DNA from 2 places in the Mesorhizobium sp. P2_D5 genome. Region 2 is predicted to be linked to the other one. Evidence: riboswitches for the same ligand, from Rfam matches in the RefSeq annotation. Region 2 holds a riboswitch; the other holds the start of a gene.
The links. A riboswitch is a leader RNA that binds a small molecule or an ion and turns the genes downstream of it on or off. The one in region 2 is predicted to bind thiamine pyrophosphate.

Region 1: linked by a shared signal. The riboswitch ahead of thiB (thiamine ABC transporter substrate binding subunit) and the one ahead of AC1DYW_RS16220 (YkoF family thiamine/hydroxymethylpyrimidine-binding protein) in region 2 are both predicted to bind thiamine pyrophosphate.

Annotation. Positions count from the first base shown of each region.
Region 1 is NZ_JBFUEE010000005.1:292,084-299,681, forward strand. It holds gene AC1DYW_RS22765 (ABC-F family ATP-binding cassette domain-containing protein) at 1-569, opposite strand, end outside; gene AC1DYW_RS22770 (thiamine diphosphokinase) at 571-1,215, opposite strand; TPP riboswitch at 1,304-1,418, shown strand; gene thiB (thiamine ABC transporter substrate binding subunit) at 1,462-2,460, shown strand; gene thiP (thiamine/thiamine pyrophosphate ABC transporter permease) at 2,718-4,343, shown strand; gene thiQ (thiamine ABC transporter ATP-binding protein) at 4,336-5,118, shown strand; gene AC1DYW_RS22790 (M48 family metalloprotease) at 5,379-6,848, shown strand; gene AC1DYW_RS22795 (RNA polymerase factor sigma-32) at 6,864-7,598, opposite strand, start outside.
Region 2 is NZ_JBFUEE010000003.1:590,434-598,031, forward strand. It holds gene AC1DYW_RS16195 (glycosyltransferase family 39 protein) at 15-1,559, shown strand; gene msrA (peptide-methionine (S)-S-oxide reductase MsrA) at 1,694-2,212, shown strand; gene AC1DYW_RS16205 (nucleotidyltransferase family protein) at 2,295-3,389, opposite strand; gene AC1DYW_RS16210 (SDR family oxidoreductase) at 3,574-4,311, opposite strand; gene AC1DYW_RS16215 (LysR family transcriptional regulator) at 4,457-5,377, shown strand; TPP riboswitch at 5,483-5,596, shown strand; gene AC1DYW_RS16220 (YkoF family thiamine/hydroxymethylpyrimidine-binding protein) at 5,587-6,195, shown strand; gene AC1DYW_RS16225 (ABC transporter permease) at 6,298-7,053, shown strand; gene AC1DYW_RS16230 (ABC transporter ATP-binding protein) at 7,050-7,598, shown strand, end outside.

The DNA of each region.
Region 1 (7,598 bases), on a different contig from region 2:
TCGAGCCAGACGGTGGCGCGCGATACGTGCTCGAGGAAACGGCGGTCGTGCGAGATGACGACGAGCGCCGAGGAGGTGCGGACGAGCTCTTCTTCCAGCCATTCGATCACCGAGAGATCGAGATGGTTGGTCGGCTCATCAAGCAGCAGAATATCGGGCTCCGGCGCCATGACGCGGGCGAGTGCCGCGCGCCTGGCCTCACCGCCGGAAAGATCGTTCGGCCGCTCCTCGCCCGACAGGCCGAGATGCTCCATGAGATAGCTGGCGCGGTATGGATCGTCGGCAGGTCCGAGCCCGGCCTCGACATAGGCGCGCACCGTCGCAAAACCCTCCATGTCGGGCATCTGCGGCAAATAGCGGATTGTCGCCGAAGGCTGCCGGAATACCTCGCCGTCCTGTGGCTCGATCAGGCCGGCGGCGATCTTCAGCAGCGTCGACTTGCCAGACCCGTTGCGGCCGACCAGCGCGATCTTGTCGCCGGCAGAAGCGGTCAAGGCGGCGCCATCGATCAGCGGCGTGCCACCGAAGGTCAGTTTTATCCCGTCGAGATTGAGAAGGGGCGGGGCCATATCAGCTTTCAGGTAGTGGATAAGGGTGGGCGAGCAACAGCGCGCGGCCCTGGCCGAGTGTGATTTCGAGGCGGCCCTTGACCTCGTTGGAGATTGTCAATGAGGAGCCGAACGCCACCTTGACACGGTCGAGCGGCCATTTGGCGCCGGTGACGGTCAGGCCGGAAAGATCGGAAAAGCCAAGCACCGAAAACAACGTGCCGTCGGCATAGTCGAAGCCGGCTTTCCCGTGCAGCAGTGGAACGCCTTCCTGCGCGCCACTGGTCAAAACTATCTCTGTTCCGGCTTCGGCCAGCCGCAGGGCAAGCGCCAGATGCAGGAAGGCGTGGTCGGCGCGCTTGCCGCCGAAAGCGCCGGCGAGCACCAGGCTGGTCGCGCCGCGCTCCAGTGCGGCGGCGACCGCAAGTTCGCCATCGGTCTGGTCCTTCTCCGCCGGAAAGGTCCGACGGGGCACGGCGGCGAGGTCGTCCGGCAGGTTGGCCGGCACGGAATCGAAATCACCCACCCACAGTTCCGGGACAAGGCCCAGCAGCCGCGCATGGCCGATGCCGGCGTCGGCGGCGATGACGCGGGAGCCTTCGACCTGGTGGTCGAGCCGTGGCGTGCGGATGAGATCGCCGCCAAGCAGGATGGTGAATGTGCTCATATCGTGTGGCCCTTACCAGCCCGGCACGGGAAACGGAAGGCCGGCAAACTGCCACTTGCGTGAGGGATCGGCCCGGCCTATGTCTCGAAACGCTCTAACGGGGTGCCGGACGCGATCTTCGCGGACCGGCTGAGAGGCAATCTCGCCAACCCGCTGAACCTGATCCGGTTTGTACCGGCGGAGGGATTAGACGTTTCGGACAGTCCGGCGCCTCAATTCCTTTCAATTCGAATGAAGGAGGCGCCGATGCGCACGCTTTTCTACTCCCTTGCCGCAGCCATGGTTGTGGCCCTGTCCGGACCTGCCTGGGCCAAGGACAAGCTCACCGTCTACACCTATGAGAGTTTCACCGCCGACTGGGGTCCAGGTCCCGTGGTGAAGAAGGAATTCGAGGCCGAGTGCGGCTGCGATGTCGAGTTCGTCTCCGTCGCCGACGGCGTCGCGCTGCTCAACCGCGTCAGGCTGGAAGGGGCATCGACCAAGGCCGACATCGTGCTTGGCCTCGACACCAATCTCACCGCCGATGCCAAGGCCACGGGCCTGTTTGCGCCGCATGGCGCGGTGTCCGACGTCAATGTGCCGGGCGGCTGGAGCGACGATACTTTCGTTCCTTTCGACTATGGCTATTTCGCCGTCGTCTACGACACTGAAAAGCTGAAGAGCCCGCCGAAGAGCCTGAAGGACCTGGTCGAAGGCAGCGCCGACGACAAGATCGTCATCCAGGATCCGCGCACCTCGACCCCGGGTCTCGGCCTGCTGTTGTGGGTCAAGTCGGTCTATGGCGACAAGGCGCCGGAAGCTTGGGCCAAGCTCAAGTCGAAAGTGCTGACCGTGACGCCGGGCTGGAGCGAGGCCTATGGCCTGTTCACCAAGGGCGAGGCGCCGATGGTGTTGTCCTACACGACGTCGCCGGCCTATCACATGGTCGCCGAGAACACCGAGCGCTACCAGGCAGCGTCGTTCGAAGAGGGCGAATATCTGCAGATCGAGGTTGCCGGCATCACCACGACAGGGGCGAAGAACCCGCTGGCGGAAAAGTTCCTGGCTTTCATGACCGGACCGAAATTCCAGGATGCCATCCCCGAGACCAACTGGATGTTCCCGGCCGGCAAGACCGACAAGCCGCTCAACCCGGCCTTCGACAAATTGGTCAAGCCGACCAAGACCTTGCTGTTCAGCCCCGAGGAGGTCGCCGCCAACCGCAAGGCCTGGGTCGATGAGTGGCTGGCGGCGATGAGCAAGTAGGATTCAAGCTTCGCCATATGTTTGTGCCAAGTCACCCCCCTCTGGCCTGCCGGCCATCTCCCCCGCAAGGAGGGAGATCGGCAGCTCTGTCGCGTCGCTCATTCCTGCCATTTTGGAATTTGGCCTGGGTGGCGAAACGAGCAATCTCCCCCCTTGCGGGGGAGATGTCCGGTAGGACAGAGGGGGGTGGGCGGGAACTAGACCTTAGCCAAGCATTTCAATCAATTGACACCCATGACAGCGTTGGGTAGCGCGACATGCCCACGCGCCATCCAGCTGACCCCCGCATCACCGCCGGCATCATCGCGCTCGCCGCCATCGCGCTGCTGATCGGCGGCGCGTTTGCCGGGCTGCTTTTCGAAGGCGCTCACGACTTCTCTGGCGCTTGGGCAGCCTTCGATCCTTATCTGCTGCGCGTCGTTCGCTTCACGCTCTTGCAAGCGGCGCTCTCGACGCTGCTTTCGGTCGGGTCGGCGCTGTTGGTGGCGCGCGCGCTGTCGCGGCATCCACGCTTCCCTGGCCGCTCCTTCATCCTGCAACTGTTCGCCGTACCGTTGGCGCTGCCGGCGATCGTCGCGGCACTCGGCATTCTCGCTCTCTATGGCCGTGCCGGTTATTTCGCTGGCGTGTTCGCAGTGATCGGCGGTGGGAGCTGGCCGGGCATCTATGGCCTGTCAGGCATCCTCGTCGCGCATGTCTTCTTCAACCTGCCGTTCAGCGTGCGGCTGTTCCTCGAGGCATTGCAGACCATTCCCGCCGATCAGTGGCGGTTGGCCAGCCAGCTCGGCATGGGCGCGCGGCCGGCGTTCCGGTTGATCGAATGGCCAACGCTGCGTGCGGCGTTGCCGGGTGTCGCCGGGCTTGTGTTCATGCTCTGCATCACATCCTTCACGATCGTGCTGACGCTTGGCGGCGGGCCGGCCGCGACGACGCTGGAGGTCGGCATCTACCAGGCGCTGCGCTTCGATTTCGATCCCGCTCGAGCCGTCACGCTGACCTTACTGCAGATCGCCTTGACGTTTGTCGTCGTGCTGGCGTTGACGCGGCTTGGCGCCAATGTGGTCGGCGACACCAACCTGCCGGTGGCGCCACGCCGCTACCTCGCCGTCAATGGGACCGAGACCTTGCTGAACGTCGTGATCATCGTGCTGGCGTTGCTGTTTGTCGTCGGACCGATGGCGGCCACGGTGATGGCCGGGCTTGGCGCCGATCTCGGCCGGCTGGCCGGCGAGGCCGTCGTTCGGCGGGCGACGCTGACCAGTGCGGTGCTCGCCTTCCTGTCGGCCCTGCTTTCCGTGACGCTGTCGCTGGCGCTGACCATGGCGCGCCGGGCGCTGGCGCTGAACCGCCGCTCCGGTACAAAGACGATGCTCGAACATGCCGCCGATACCGGCGCCGGTTTTGTCCTCGTCGTGCCGCCGATCGTCGTCGGCGCCGGCTGGTTCCTGTTGCTGCGCCATGTCGGCGATGTCTTTGCCATCGCCCCGGTCATGGTCGTCACCGTCAACGCAGTGATGGCAATGCCGTTCGCGCTGCGCGCTGTCCGTCCCGCCTATGATGCGGCGAGCGAGCGTCACGAACGGCTCTGTGCTCAGCTCGGAATCACGGGCTGGAACCGGTTGATGCTGGTCGACTGGCCGTCGCTGCGGCGGCCGCTCGCCACCGCCTTTGCTTTCGCCATGGCGCTGTCGCTCGGCGATCTCGGCGTCATCGCGCTGTTCGGCAGTGATTCCGTGCAGACCTTGCCTTACCTTCTGTTGGCGCGCATGGGCAGCTACCGCACGCAGGACGCTGCCGGCCTGGCGCTCCTGCTCGGCCTCGTCTGCCTCGCGTTGATCATGGCGGCGCACTGGCTGGGAACGGAGAAGGACCGGGATGCCTGACGGGGTGGCCATCAGGACTGCAAAGGGCGCCCCGGTGCGGCTGGACCAGGTGTCGTTCAGCTATGGCGAGGCGCCGCTCGTTTTCGATGTCGATTTCGCCGCGGCGAAAATCACCGCCATCATGGGGCCTAGCGGTTCTGGCAAGTCGACGCTGCTCAACCTGGTGGCGGGGTTCGAGACGCCGCGGTCGGGCCGCGTGCTGATCGGCGGGGCCGATGTCAGCGCTGAGCCACCGTCCGCGCGGCCCGTGTCGATGGTGTTCCAGGAAAACAATCTCTTTGCCCATCTCTCAGTGGAGCAAAATGTCGGGCTTGGCCGCTCGCCATCCTTGCTGCTGACCGACACGGACCGCGCCGCGATCGCCGAGGCGCTCGAACGCACCGGCCTTGCCGGCAAGGAAAAGCGCCTGCCGCGCGAACTCTCCGGCGGTGAGCGCCAGCGCGTCGCCCTGGCCCGGGTCCTGGTGCGCGACCGGCCAGTGCTCCTGCTCGACGAACCCTTCGCCTCGCTCGGACCGGCGCTGCGCGACGACATGCTGGATCTGGTCGCCGCGGTGCATGCCGAACGAGGCATGACGGTGCTGTTCGTCACCCACCAGCCGGAGGATGCCCGCCGAATCGGCGAGCACGTGGTGTTTCTGGACAATGGCGTTGTCGCGGCAACCGGCAAGGCGGACGAATTCTTCACCGGGGCTGGCCCGGAAGTGTTCCGGCGCTATATCGGCACGGGTGCCGGGGATGCCGTATCACGAGATGTTGCCCGGAAGCGGACATAATTTACGGTCAAACCGGCTCCAGGCGATGCGGCGCTTGCTTGCCATGGCTGGAGGAGTGTGGCTAGGTCCGCCCTACTGGTCCGGCACAGGCCGTGATTTGCCTGCAGCATCCGCCGCTCGCCCCCGAGGGGACGCGCGACGGATGCTGCAGCAGTTTGAGATAGCGCATGACATTTTCCGAAGATCGCCCCCGATTTTCGTGGTCATGCGCCGGGACCCGAAAGGAAGCCGTTCTGGCGATCGGCGTTGACAAACTACGAATGAATCCGCTGGCGCGCTTTCTTGCGTTGGCCGGCTTTGCCGTGGCGCTGGCGAGCTGCCAGATGTTCACGCCTCCCGAGGTTCAGGAATCCGGCTTCCAGCCTTCCGACAGGCCGATCACTGTCGACAATGTCGCTGCCAACAGCAAGCTCGCCGAACTGGCCAAGGCGCAGCATCCGCGCATCCTGGCCACCTATGGTGGCGAATATTCCGATCCCAAGCTCGAGCGCATGGTCGCCAAGGTGGTCGGCAATCTGACCGTCGTGTCGGCCAATCCGACGCAGACCTATCGCATCACCATTTTGAATTCGCCCAACGTCAACGCCTTCGCGCTGCCGGGCGGTTATCTCTACATCACGCGCGGTCTGCTGGCGCTGGCCAATGATTCGGCCGAGCTTGCCGCCGTCATCGCGCATGAGATGGGCCACGTCACCGCCAACCATGGCTTGCAGCGCCAGCAGCTGGAAGCCGAGGAAGGCCTGGCGACCAAGGTGGTTTCGGATGTGCTCGGCGACAGCCCGACCGCCAAGGCGGCCTTGATCCGCGGCAAGCTGAGACTGGCGCAATTCTCGCGCAACCAGGAACTGGAGGCTGACGCCATCGGCATCAAGTCGATCGGCGAAGCCGGGTACGATCCTTTCGCCGCCGGCCGCTTCCTGCAGTCGATGTCGGCCTATACCGATTTCCGCTCGATCAGCGGCGCCACCGACGCCAGCCTCGACTTCCTGGCCACCCACCCCAACACGCCGCAGCGTATCGATCTGGCGCAGCGCCATGCCCGCCAGTTCGGCGCGCCCGGCTTCGGCACGCGCGACCGCGATTCCTTCCTCGCCGGCATAGACGGCCTGCTCTATGGCGACACGCCCGAGGAAGGCTATGTGCGCGGCGAAACCTTCCTGCATCCGGGCCTCGGCGTGTCCTTCTCGGTGCCGCAGGGCTTCATCATCGACAATTCGGCGGCGGCGGTGACGGCAACCGGGCCTGGTGACATGGCAATCCGTTTCGACGGTGTTTCGATCGACAAGAACCGGGCGCTCACCGACTATATCCGCAGCGGCTGGGTGGCTGGGCTGGACGACAGCACCGTCAAGCAGGAAACGATCAACGGCAACGAGGCGGCGACCGCGCATGCCGGCGCCGAGGGCTGGCAGTTCGATATTGCCGTGATCCGCGCCGGCGGCCAAGTCTACCGGCTGCTGACCGCAGCGCCGTCGGCCAGCACCTCGCTGGATGCGGTGGCACGTTCGGTGAGCGGATCGTTCCGTATCCTCAGTGCCGCGGAAAAGGCGGCGCTGAAGCCGCTGCATATCCGCGTCGTCACCGTTCAACCCGGCCAGACGATGGGTTCGCTTTCCGCCCAGATGGTTGGTGTCGATCGCAAGCTCGACCTGTTCCGCGTGCTGAATGCGCTGTCGCCAGGTGCCGCAGTCTCGGCCGGCGACAAGGTCAAGATCGTCACCGACAAGTAAGACGCCTGCCGCGGGTCAGGCGGCAGTCGCCAGAAATTCCGGATTCTGCTTCACCAGCGCCACCTTGAGCTTTTCCATGGCGCGCGCCTCGATCTGGCGGACGCGTTCCTTGGAGATGCCAAGCGTCTCGCCAAGCGCTTCCAGCGTTGCACCTTCGTCGCTCAACCGGCGTTCCTCGATGATCCGGAGCTCGCGGGCGTTGAGGGCGGCGAGCGCCGCTTTCAACCACACGGAGCGGCGCTCGACATCGATCGTGTCGCCGACGACCTCGTCGGGCAGAGGATCGTCCGAGACGAGGAAATCCATGCGCTCGTTCGAACCCCCGTCATCGGCAACCGGCATGTTGAGCGAGGAGTCGGGCGCCGACAGCCGCGAATCCATCATCGCCACGTCGGCCTCGGAGACGCCGAGCGCTTGCGATACCTCGCGATAGAGCGTTGCGTTGGACAGCGGTTCGGTGCCGTTGGCCAGCCGCGCGCGCAAGCGGCGCAGGTTGAAGAAAAGTGCCTTCTGCGCCGAGCTGGTGCCGCCGCGCACGATCGACCAGTTGCGCAGGATGTAGTCCTGCATCGAGGCGCGGATCCACCACGTCGCGTAAGTCGAAAACCGCACCTCGCGTTCAGGCTCGAAGCGGGCGGCCGCTTCAAGCAGGCCGACATGCCCTTCCTGGATCAGATCGCCGAGCGGCAGACCGTAGTGGCGGAATTTGGAAGCCATGGAAATGACCAGCCGCATATGCGCAACCGTGAT
Region 2 (7,598 bases):
GGATAGATGGATCCATGGATCACTTGGTGCCGGCGGGATTGCCCGCCGCCGGCGTCCATTCCCCATCGGTTTTGTCCAATCTGATCCGTCATCCCTGGCATTTGCTTGCGCTTTTGTGCCTGATGCAGATCCTGTGCTGGACGGTGGCACCGGCGCTTATCAACGTCTCACCGCCCAACGATGTCGTCGAAGGCTTCATGTGGGGACGCGAATGGGTGCTGTTGACCTACAAGCATCCGCAACTTCCGGCATGGCTGCTCGAGACCAGCCATCTCCTGACCGGATCGTTCCGCTGGCCGCAATATCTCGTGGCGCAGTTGACGATCTCGGCGACGTTCGTCCTGGTCTATCTGCTGGCCCGCGACATGCTCGGGCAGAGGCGTGCGCTGGCCGCCGTGCTGTTGATGCCGTCGCTCTATTTCTTCGGCTGGCCGACCCCGCAGTTCAATCATGACTACGCGCAGATGCCCTTCTGGGCCGCTATCTGCTGGCTGTTGTGGCGTGCGGGCCGCGGCGGTGGGCCGGTCTGGTGGCTGGCGCTCGGACTGGTGTCGGGCGTCGGGCTCTACGCCAAGTTCTCGACCGGCCTGCTGTTGCTGTTTGGCGCGATCTGGCTGTTGTCCGACGCGCGGGCACGCAGCCGGCTCGCCACGCCTTGGCCATGGCTTGGGCTTGCGGTTTTCGTCGCTGTCGCGGCGCCGCTGGCCATCGAGCTCTACCGCGTCGATTTCCTGCCGCTGACCTACGCCGCCTGGCGCGATCAGTGGGTGATGGCGCATCGCTCCCGCTTTTATTATATCGGCGTCCAGACGGCCGGACTCTGCGGCTTTTTTCTGGTGCTGGCGATATCGGGGCTGCTGCGGCGCTCGCCCCCGCCGCAAGAGCCGGTCGGGCGCGGTACGCTCGTCTATCTCCTGTGGATGGGACTTGGCCCGGCGATCCTCATCATGGTGGCGTCCCTGTTCACCGGCACAGGCGAGGCCTGGGGCGCGCCGATGTACAATCTTGCGGGCGTCGTGGCGCTCGCCTTCCTGGGCCACCGTCTCGGCGCCGTCGAGATGCGAAAGCTGGTAATCTGCGCGCTCATCTGCATCATCGCCATATCTGGTGCCTATGCGGGCATCCGCTGGACGAAATGCAATCTGCGCGGGCGCATGGACGCCGTCTGCTGGCCGGCGCAGAAGATCTCGGATGAGGCAGAAGCCGTCTGGCACGCGGCGACGCCCGGTCGGCTCGACATCGTCGGCGGCCATAACATTGTTGCGCCGCTGGCGGGCCTCAATGCATATGACAAGCCGTCGATCTTCACCGAGCTGAACATGCAGTACGCCCCCTGGATCACCAAGCAGCGGCTGCGCGATCACGGCATACTCCTGGTCTGGCCCGGGCGCGACGTGCCACCCTATCTGCAGGCGTGGCTAGGCAAACTGCCGGTCAAAACCGTTCTCTTCGACTGGTCGCTCAAGGCGCCGCCGATGGCGATCAGCTTTGCCGCCGTTCCGCCCGGCGCGCCGCAGCTGCCGAGTGTGATCGACAGCCTCGCCCAACCCGGCAACTGAAGCAGGTCGGCCGGTCCGCTGGACGAAGCAAGAGACAATGCCCATTTATGGGGAGATCCAACTTGCTTTTGCGCAATTCCAGACGGAAAACCACTACGCATTTTTCCTGGAATTGCTTTTTGAGGAGACGTGATATGGCGACTTCGACCGAACGCGCAGTGCTTGCCGGCGGCTGTTTCTGGGGCATGCAGGATTTGATACGGCGCTATCCCGGCGTCATCTCCACCCGTGTCGGCTACAGCGGTGGCGATGTGCCCAATGCCACCTACCGCAACCATGGCACCCATGCGGAGGCCATCGAGATCAATTTCGATCCGGCCATGATCAGCTATCGCACGCTGCTGGAGCGCTTTTTCCAGATCCACGATCCGACGACCCGCAACCGGCAGGGCAACGATGTCGGAATGAGCTATCGCTCGGCGATCTTTTACACGAGCGATGAACAGAAGCTAATCGCCGAAGACACCATCGCCGATGTCGACGCATCTGGCCTGTGGCCGGGCAAGGTCGTCACCGAGGTCGCACCGGTTGGCCCCTTCTGGGAGGCCGAGCCTGAACATCAGGACTATCTGGAGAAATACCCCAACGGCTACACCTGCCACTTCGTCAGACCGGGCTGGAAGCTGCCGGTTCGCGAGAAGGCGGTTTCGTAGGGTCTACAGCGCCGGTTCTGCCAGGCATGCCGCTTGACGAGGTCGTCGAGCGGCATCGTTGCATTCCAAACGCCTTTTTCAGTCAGCTTGCCGCGTTGGTGAAGCCGTCCAGCTTTTCACCAATGTCCGAAAGTGCCCTTCGAACGATTGTTTCGACCATGTCTTGCCGATCGGGATCGAGCATACGAAGACCCCGCTGGATCGCATCACGCCAACTGGTGCCACGGTTCCATGCTTCGGCAAACACCGCGGCGAGGTCGTCTTGCCTGCGGGCAGTTTTCATCGCCTCGACAAGCAAGCTTGCCTGAAGAACGTCCTTTTCCCGCTTTGCGGCACCGTTTGCGTTCTTTTGGCGCAGGGAGGCAACAATCAGTTTGTGGACAGCATATCGCTCGGGTGAGGGGACCAGCACCGGGACTCCGGAACGATGCAGCAAGACGGTTCGTACGGGTTCGCGGATCAGAAAATCCAGGAATCGCAAAGGCTGCGCCGATGCGCCGCCCAGAGACGGCATCGCGCTCGCGTGGTCGGCGTAGTCGTCGCTGCCCCGATTTGGGGTCAGGAATTCGACCTTATACCGGGAAGCGTTTTCGAACTGTGTGGTGCGACCGGCATCCGTTCGGTTTGGAATTTCGCGAAACGAAGGATCGATATCGCGCAGCACATCCATGATCGGCGGCAGACTGTCGTTGACTTCGACGGAAACCGAGTGAAATTGAGCAAAGTCGGCATCGCCTGTTTGCAGCGCCACCCCCGGCAGCCTTACGCCTAGATATCCGGCGTAGGTTTGGAACGCGACGGTGCCGACCAGTACGCCTCGCAGGTGGAAAAACCCGGCCTTGCCAAGGGCTTCTACGATATCACCGGTAAATTTCTCCGGCTCCATCAACCCAGCCTCGCGGACAAGCGTCGATACAAGCTTGCGACGGCTCTTCAGGTCGCTTTTGATTTCCCTGAAGGCGGCGACGCGTTTTGCGATCTCGGGATCGTCGGCCGGGCCGACATATCGTCTTGTTGTCTTCGGCCGAGTCTCCTCAAAATACCAGTAGTCGCGGCCCTTTACGGGGACTCGCACGAAATTGCCCGCGGTCGAGAAGTCGGTTTGGAACGACGCGTCCAGGCTTCGTTGCACGAGTTCAGCGAACAAGGTGTGATAAGCGATGTCGATCGATTTCATCGTGTGTTCGACCAATGTCTCTAGGTTATAAGAAATTTGCGGTTCTCTTATAGCTCGCACTTTTGCTCCGCATTTCAAGTGAGTTATAAGAAAATTGCGAAAAACTTATAACTGTCGGACTGGCGCCACGCTCATACGCCACGGAGCAATCCATTGCGGCGGGGAACGGGGCTGCGGCGGATTGTCAAGCCTGCTGTGTCGGATAGAGGGTCAGGATATTGACGTTGACCCTTGGCGGCTGCGAGACCGCGTAGAGCATGGCGGCGGCGATGTCCTCGCTCTCCAGTTGCTCCATGTCGCCCAACCTTTGCTCGACAGCCAGCCGAACATCGTCGCGCATATTGGCGGTGAACTCGGTCCTGACCGCGCCCGGCTCGATCACCGTGACGCGGATACCGTCCTTGCCGATTTCGCGGCGCAGTGATTCGGCGATAGCGCTGGCCGCATGCTTGGTGCCGGAATAGACCACCGACGGGTGGATGTAGCGGCCGGTGCCCGACGAAACGATGACGATGTGGCCTGATCCCTGCCGTTTCATTGACGGCAGCGCCGCGTTGATCGTGTAGAGCAGACCCAGAATGTTGAGGTCGACCATCTCCCGGTATTCGCGGGTGGTGGTGTTCTGGAAGGGTGCGGCGACGCCGACACCGGCAACATTGAACAGCAGGTCCAGCCGGCCATGGCTTTCCAGCACGCGCCGGACCATGGCTGTGGCCTGCGCCTCGTCGGTGATGTCGGTCTCGATGGCCAAGGCCTCGCCGCCGTTGTCGCGGATGCGTGCCGCCAGGTCGTCGAGACGCTGCCGACGTCGCGCCGCGATGGCGACGACAGCACCTTGCTCCGCCAGCGCCAGCGCGGTTGCCGCGCCAATGCCCGAGGAGGCGCCGGTCACCAAAGCGATTTTTCCGTTGAGTTTCTGCATGTTCGTTGCTCCTGCTCAGAGGGAAATTCAGGTGTGCTCGATGCCGATTATTGCAGCCGTTCGAGGCATGTCCTCAAGCTAGGCAGCAGACGCCATACCGAAAATGCGATAGGATGCCATCATACTCATTGGAGAATCTGGCATAATGCGAGGTAGCGACTATGCCGAGCTGAAAGCCTTTGCCGCTGTCGTGGCGCATGGCAGCTTCGCCCGTGCCGCTGAAGATCTGCGGATTTCAGCGTCGACGCTCAGCCAGACGATCCGTCAGCTCGAAACGCGGCTTGGCCTGCGCCTGCTCAACCGCACGACCCGCAGCCTCTCCTTGACCGAAGCCGGCGCGCGCCTGCATGCGCGCTTCGCGCCGGCTATGGCCGAGATGGAGGCGGCGGTCGGCGATGCGACGGCCTTGCGCGACACACCGGCCGGCGTCTTGCGCGTCCATATGCCCAGCGTTGCCGCCGCCACATATCTGGAGCCGCTGCTTGGCCGTTTTCATGAGGCATGGCCGGACATCGTGCTCGATGTGACGATCGACGATGCCGCCGTCGATATTGTCGAGGCCGGCTATGATGTCAGCGCCAGGCTCGGCGAATTTCTCGAAGCTGACATGGTCGCGGTGGCGCTTGGCGGCACGCAGCGCCAGCTCGCAGTGGCCTCGCCGGACTATCTCGCCCGTTACGGATCGCCGTCGGCACCGGCCGATCTGCTCCAGCACCGCTGTATCAATTGGCGCCGGCCGGGCAGTGCCGGGCCCTACGCATGGGAATTCGCCAGAGGCGGCGAATGGTTCTCGGTCGTGGTCAATGGTCCGCTTGTCGTCTCCAGCCGCGACATGGCGATTGCCGCCGCCGTGCAGGGCGTCGGCATCGCCTTTTGGGCTGAAGACCTCGTGCGCCCGTTGATCGATGCCGGCAAGCTGGTGTCGCTGCTGGATGATTGGTGCGCGGCCTTTCCCGGTTGGTTCCTCTGCTATCAGAAGCAGCGTCATACAGCACCAACCGTACTGGCCTTCGTCGATTTCCTGCGCCATGCGCATACCGGGCGCCAGACAACGCCTGTTGGTTGAAAGTTTGTCGCTCGACGGTCCGGTTTCGCAGGCCTGGCGCAATGCTTTTTGGAGGAGCACACCAAAAAAACGGCTTTCGCTTCAACTCGAATGGTGCTTTAACCCGCGCATCCACAGGGGTGCTCCGTACGGTCGGGGCTGAGACGGGGGTGGCAAGCCCACAGACCCTAGAAGCTGATCTGGGTAATACCAGCGGAGCGAGGCGGGCGATGTTTTCAGGCGCACAGATTTCCCTATATCCCATGGCCGACGATTTCGTCGGCGTCATCCTTGGCGCGCTGGATGGGCTCGACCCCTACCGCGATCGGCTCAGGATCGAGACCGACGACATCTCGACCTTGCTGGTCGGGCCGCCCGAAGTGCTGTTTCCGGCGATGCGAGACCTGTTCGTGGCGGCGGCACGCAGCGGCAAACATTGCGTGTTGTCAGCCACCATCTCGCGCGGCTGCCCTGGCGAGCCGGATGATCCGATCTGCCGTTCCGATGCGCTTGGTGGGCCTGTCGGCCCCCTCGGCCCGCGCAAGGATGCGGCAATCGCCGCGGTGCGTGGCGCGGCTTTGACCGGCCAGCCGGCGGCAGCGCAGTTCTCGCTCTATGTGATGGGCACCGACGACCACATGGAAGAGATCTACGGCTGCATCGATTTTCTCAAGCAGTCCGGCGTCTATGAGCGCTCGAAGCATTTCTGCACGAAATTGCGCGGGGATGCCGGCGCGATCTTTTCGGCGCTGGACGAAGCCTTCTGCCGCTTCGGGCCAGGCGCCGGCCACGTAACCCTCGACGTCACGGTCTCGGCGAACAGCCCGTCGGCCAGCTGAGCGGCCGCATTCGCGACCCCGTCAAAGGTTATGCCCGTGGTCTCATCATCAGCCGCTTCGAGCCGCCCGATCGCGAGCCTTCTTGTCAAGGCAGCGCCGGCCATGATTTCGGTCGGGTTGCTGCTGCTGGCTTGGGAGCTCTATGCCACTTATTCCGGCATCAAGTCGACGACACTGCCGGCGCCTTCGCGTGTGTTCGAGCAGGCGATGCTCAATCGCGAAGCGCTGGTCGACAATGCCATTCCGACCATCCGGGCCACGCTGATCGGCTTTGCCTTTTCGCTCAGCGCGGCCTTTGCGCTGTCGATGCTGGTCGACTTCTTCCGGCCGCTGCGGCGTGCGCTGTTTCCCGTCTTCATCGTCAGCCAGACCTTGCCGCTGGTGGCGATCGCGCCGCTGGTGGTGCTGTGGTTCGGCTTCGGGTTGATGCCCAAGATCATGCTGGTGGCGCTGGTCACCTTCTTTCCGATGCTGGTGGCGCTGGTGCAGGGCTACGAGGCGACGGAGGCCGAGATCGGGCAGATGCTGCGCGCCATGGGGGCAGGGCGCTGGCGCGTCTTCTTGTTGGCGCGACTGCCCTCGGCGCTGCCCTATTTCTTCGCCGGCCTGAGGATCTCCATCACCTATGCCGTGGTCGGCGCCATCTTCGCCGAATATGCCGGTGCCGCGAAGGGGCTGGGCATCTACATGCTCAACGCCAAGAACAATTTCCGCCCCGATCTGGTGCTGGCCGCCGTCGGTGTCAGCGCCGCGCTCACGCTCACTCTGTTTGGGCTGACGGTGCTCCTGCAGCGCCTTGCCATGCCCTGGGAACGGGCCGCCGGCCAGCACCCCGCCGGGACGGGGCCGTGGCGATGAGCCGGCTCGAACTGCGGCATGTGCGCAAGGCATTTGGCCGGCTCGACGTGCTCGCCGACATTTCGCTCAGCGTCGGCGCCGGTGAATTCGTCTCCATCCTCGGGCCGTCGGGCGCTGGCAAGTCGACGCTGTTCCAGCTTCTGACCGGCGCGCAGCACGGCGAGGGCGAGATGTTCTTCGACGGCACGCCGCTCGACGACCACGGCAGGCATTTCGCCTTTATGCCGCAGCGTGACGCGCTGATGCCGTGGCGACGCATCCTCGACAACACGACGCTTGGGCTCGAAGTGCAAGGCATCAGGCGCAAGGCGGCGCGGGCGCGCGTTGCGCCGCTGTTTGCCGAGTTCGGGCTTGCCGGCTTCGAACGGCATTTTCCGGCGCAGCTTTCGGGCGGCATGCGCCAGCGCGCGGCGCTGTTGCGCACCGTGGTGCAGGAGCGCGACATGCTTTTGCTCGATGAACCGTTCGGCGCGCTCGATGCACTGACCCGCACCGCCATGCAGCGCTGGCTCGAGCAGATGTGGCGGCGCCATCGCTGGACGGCA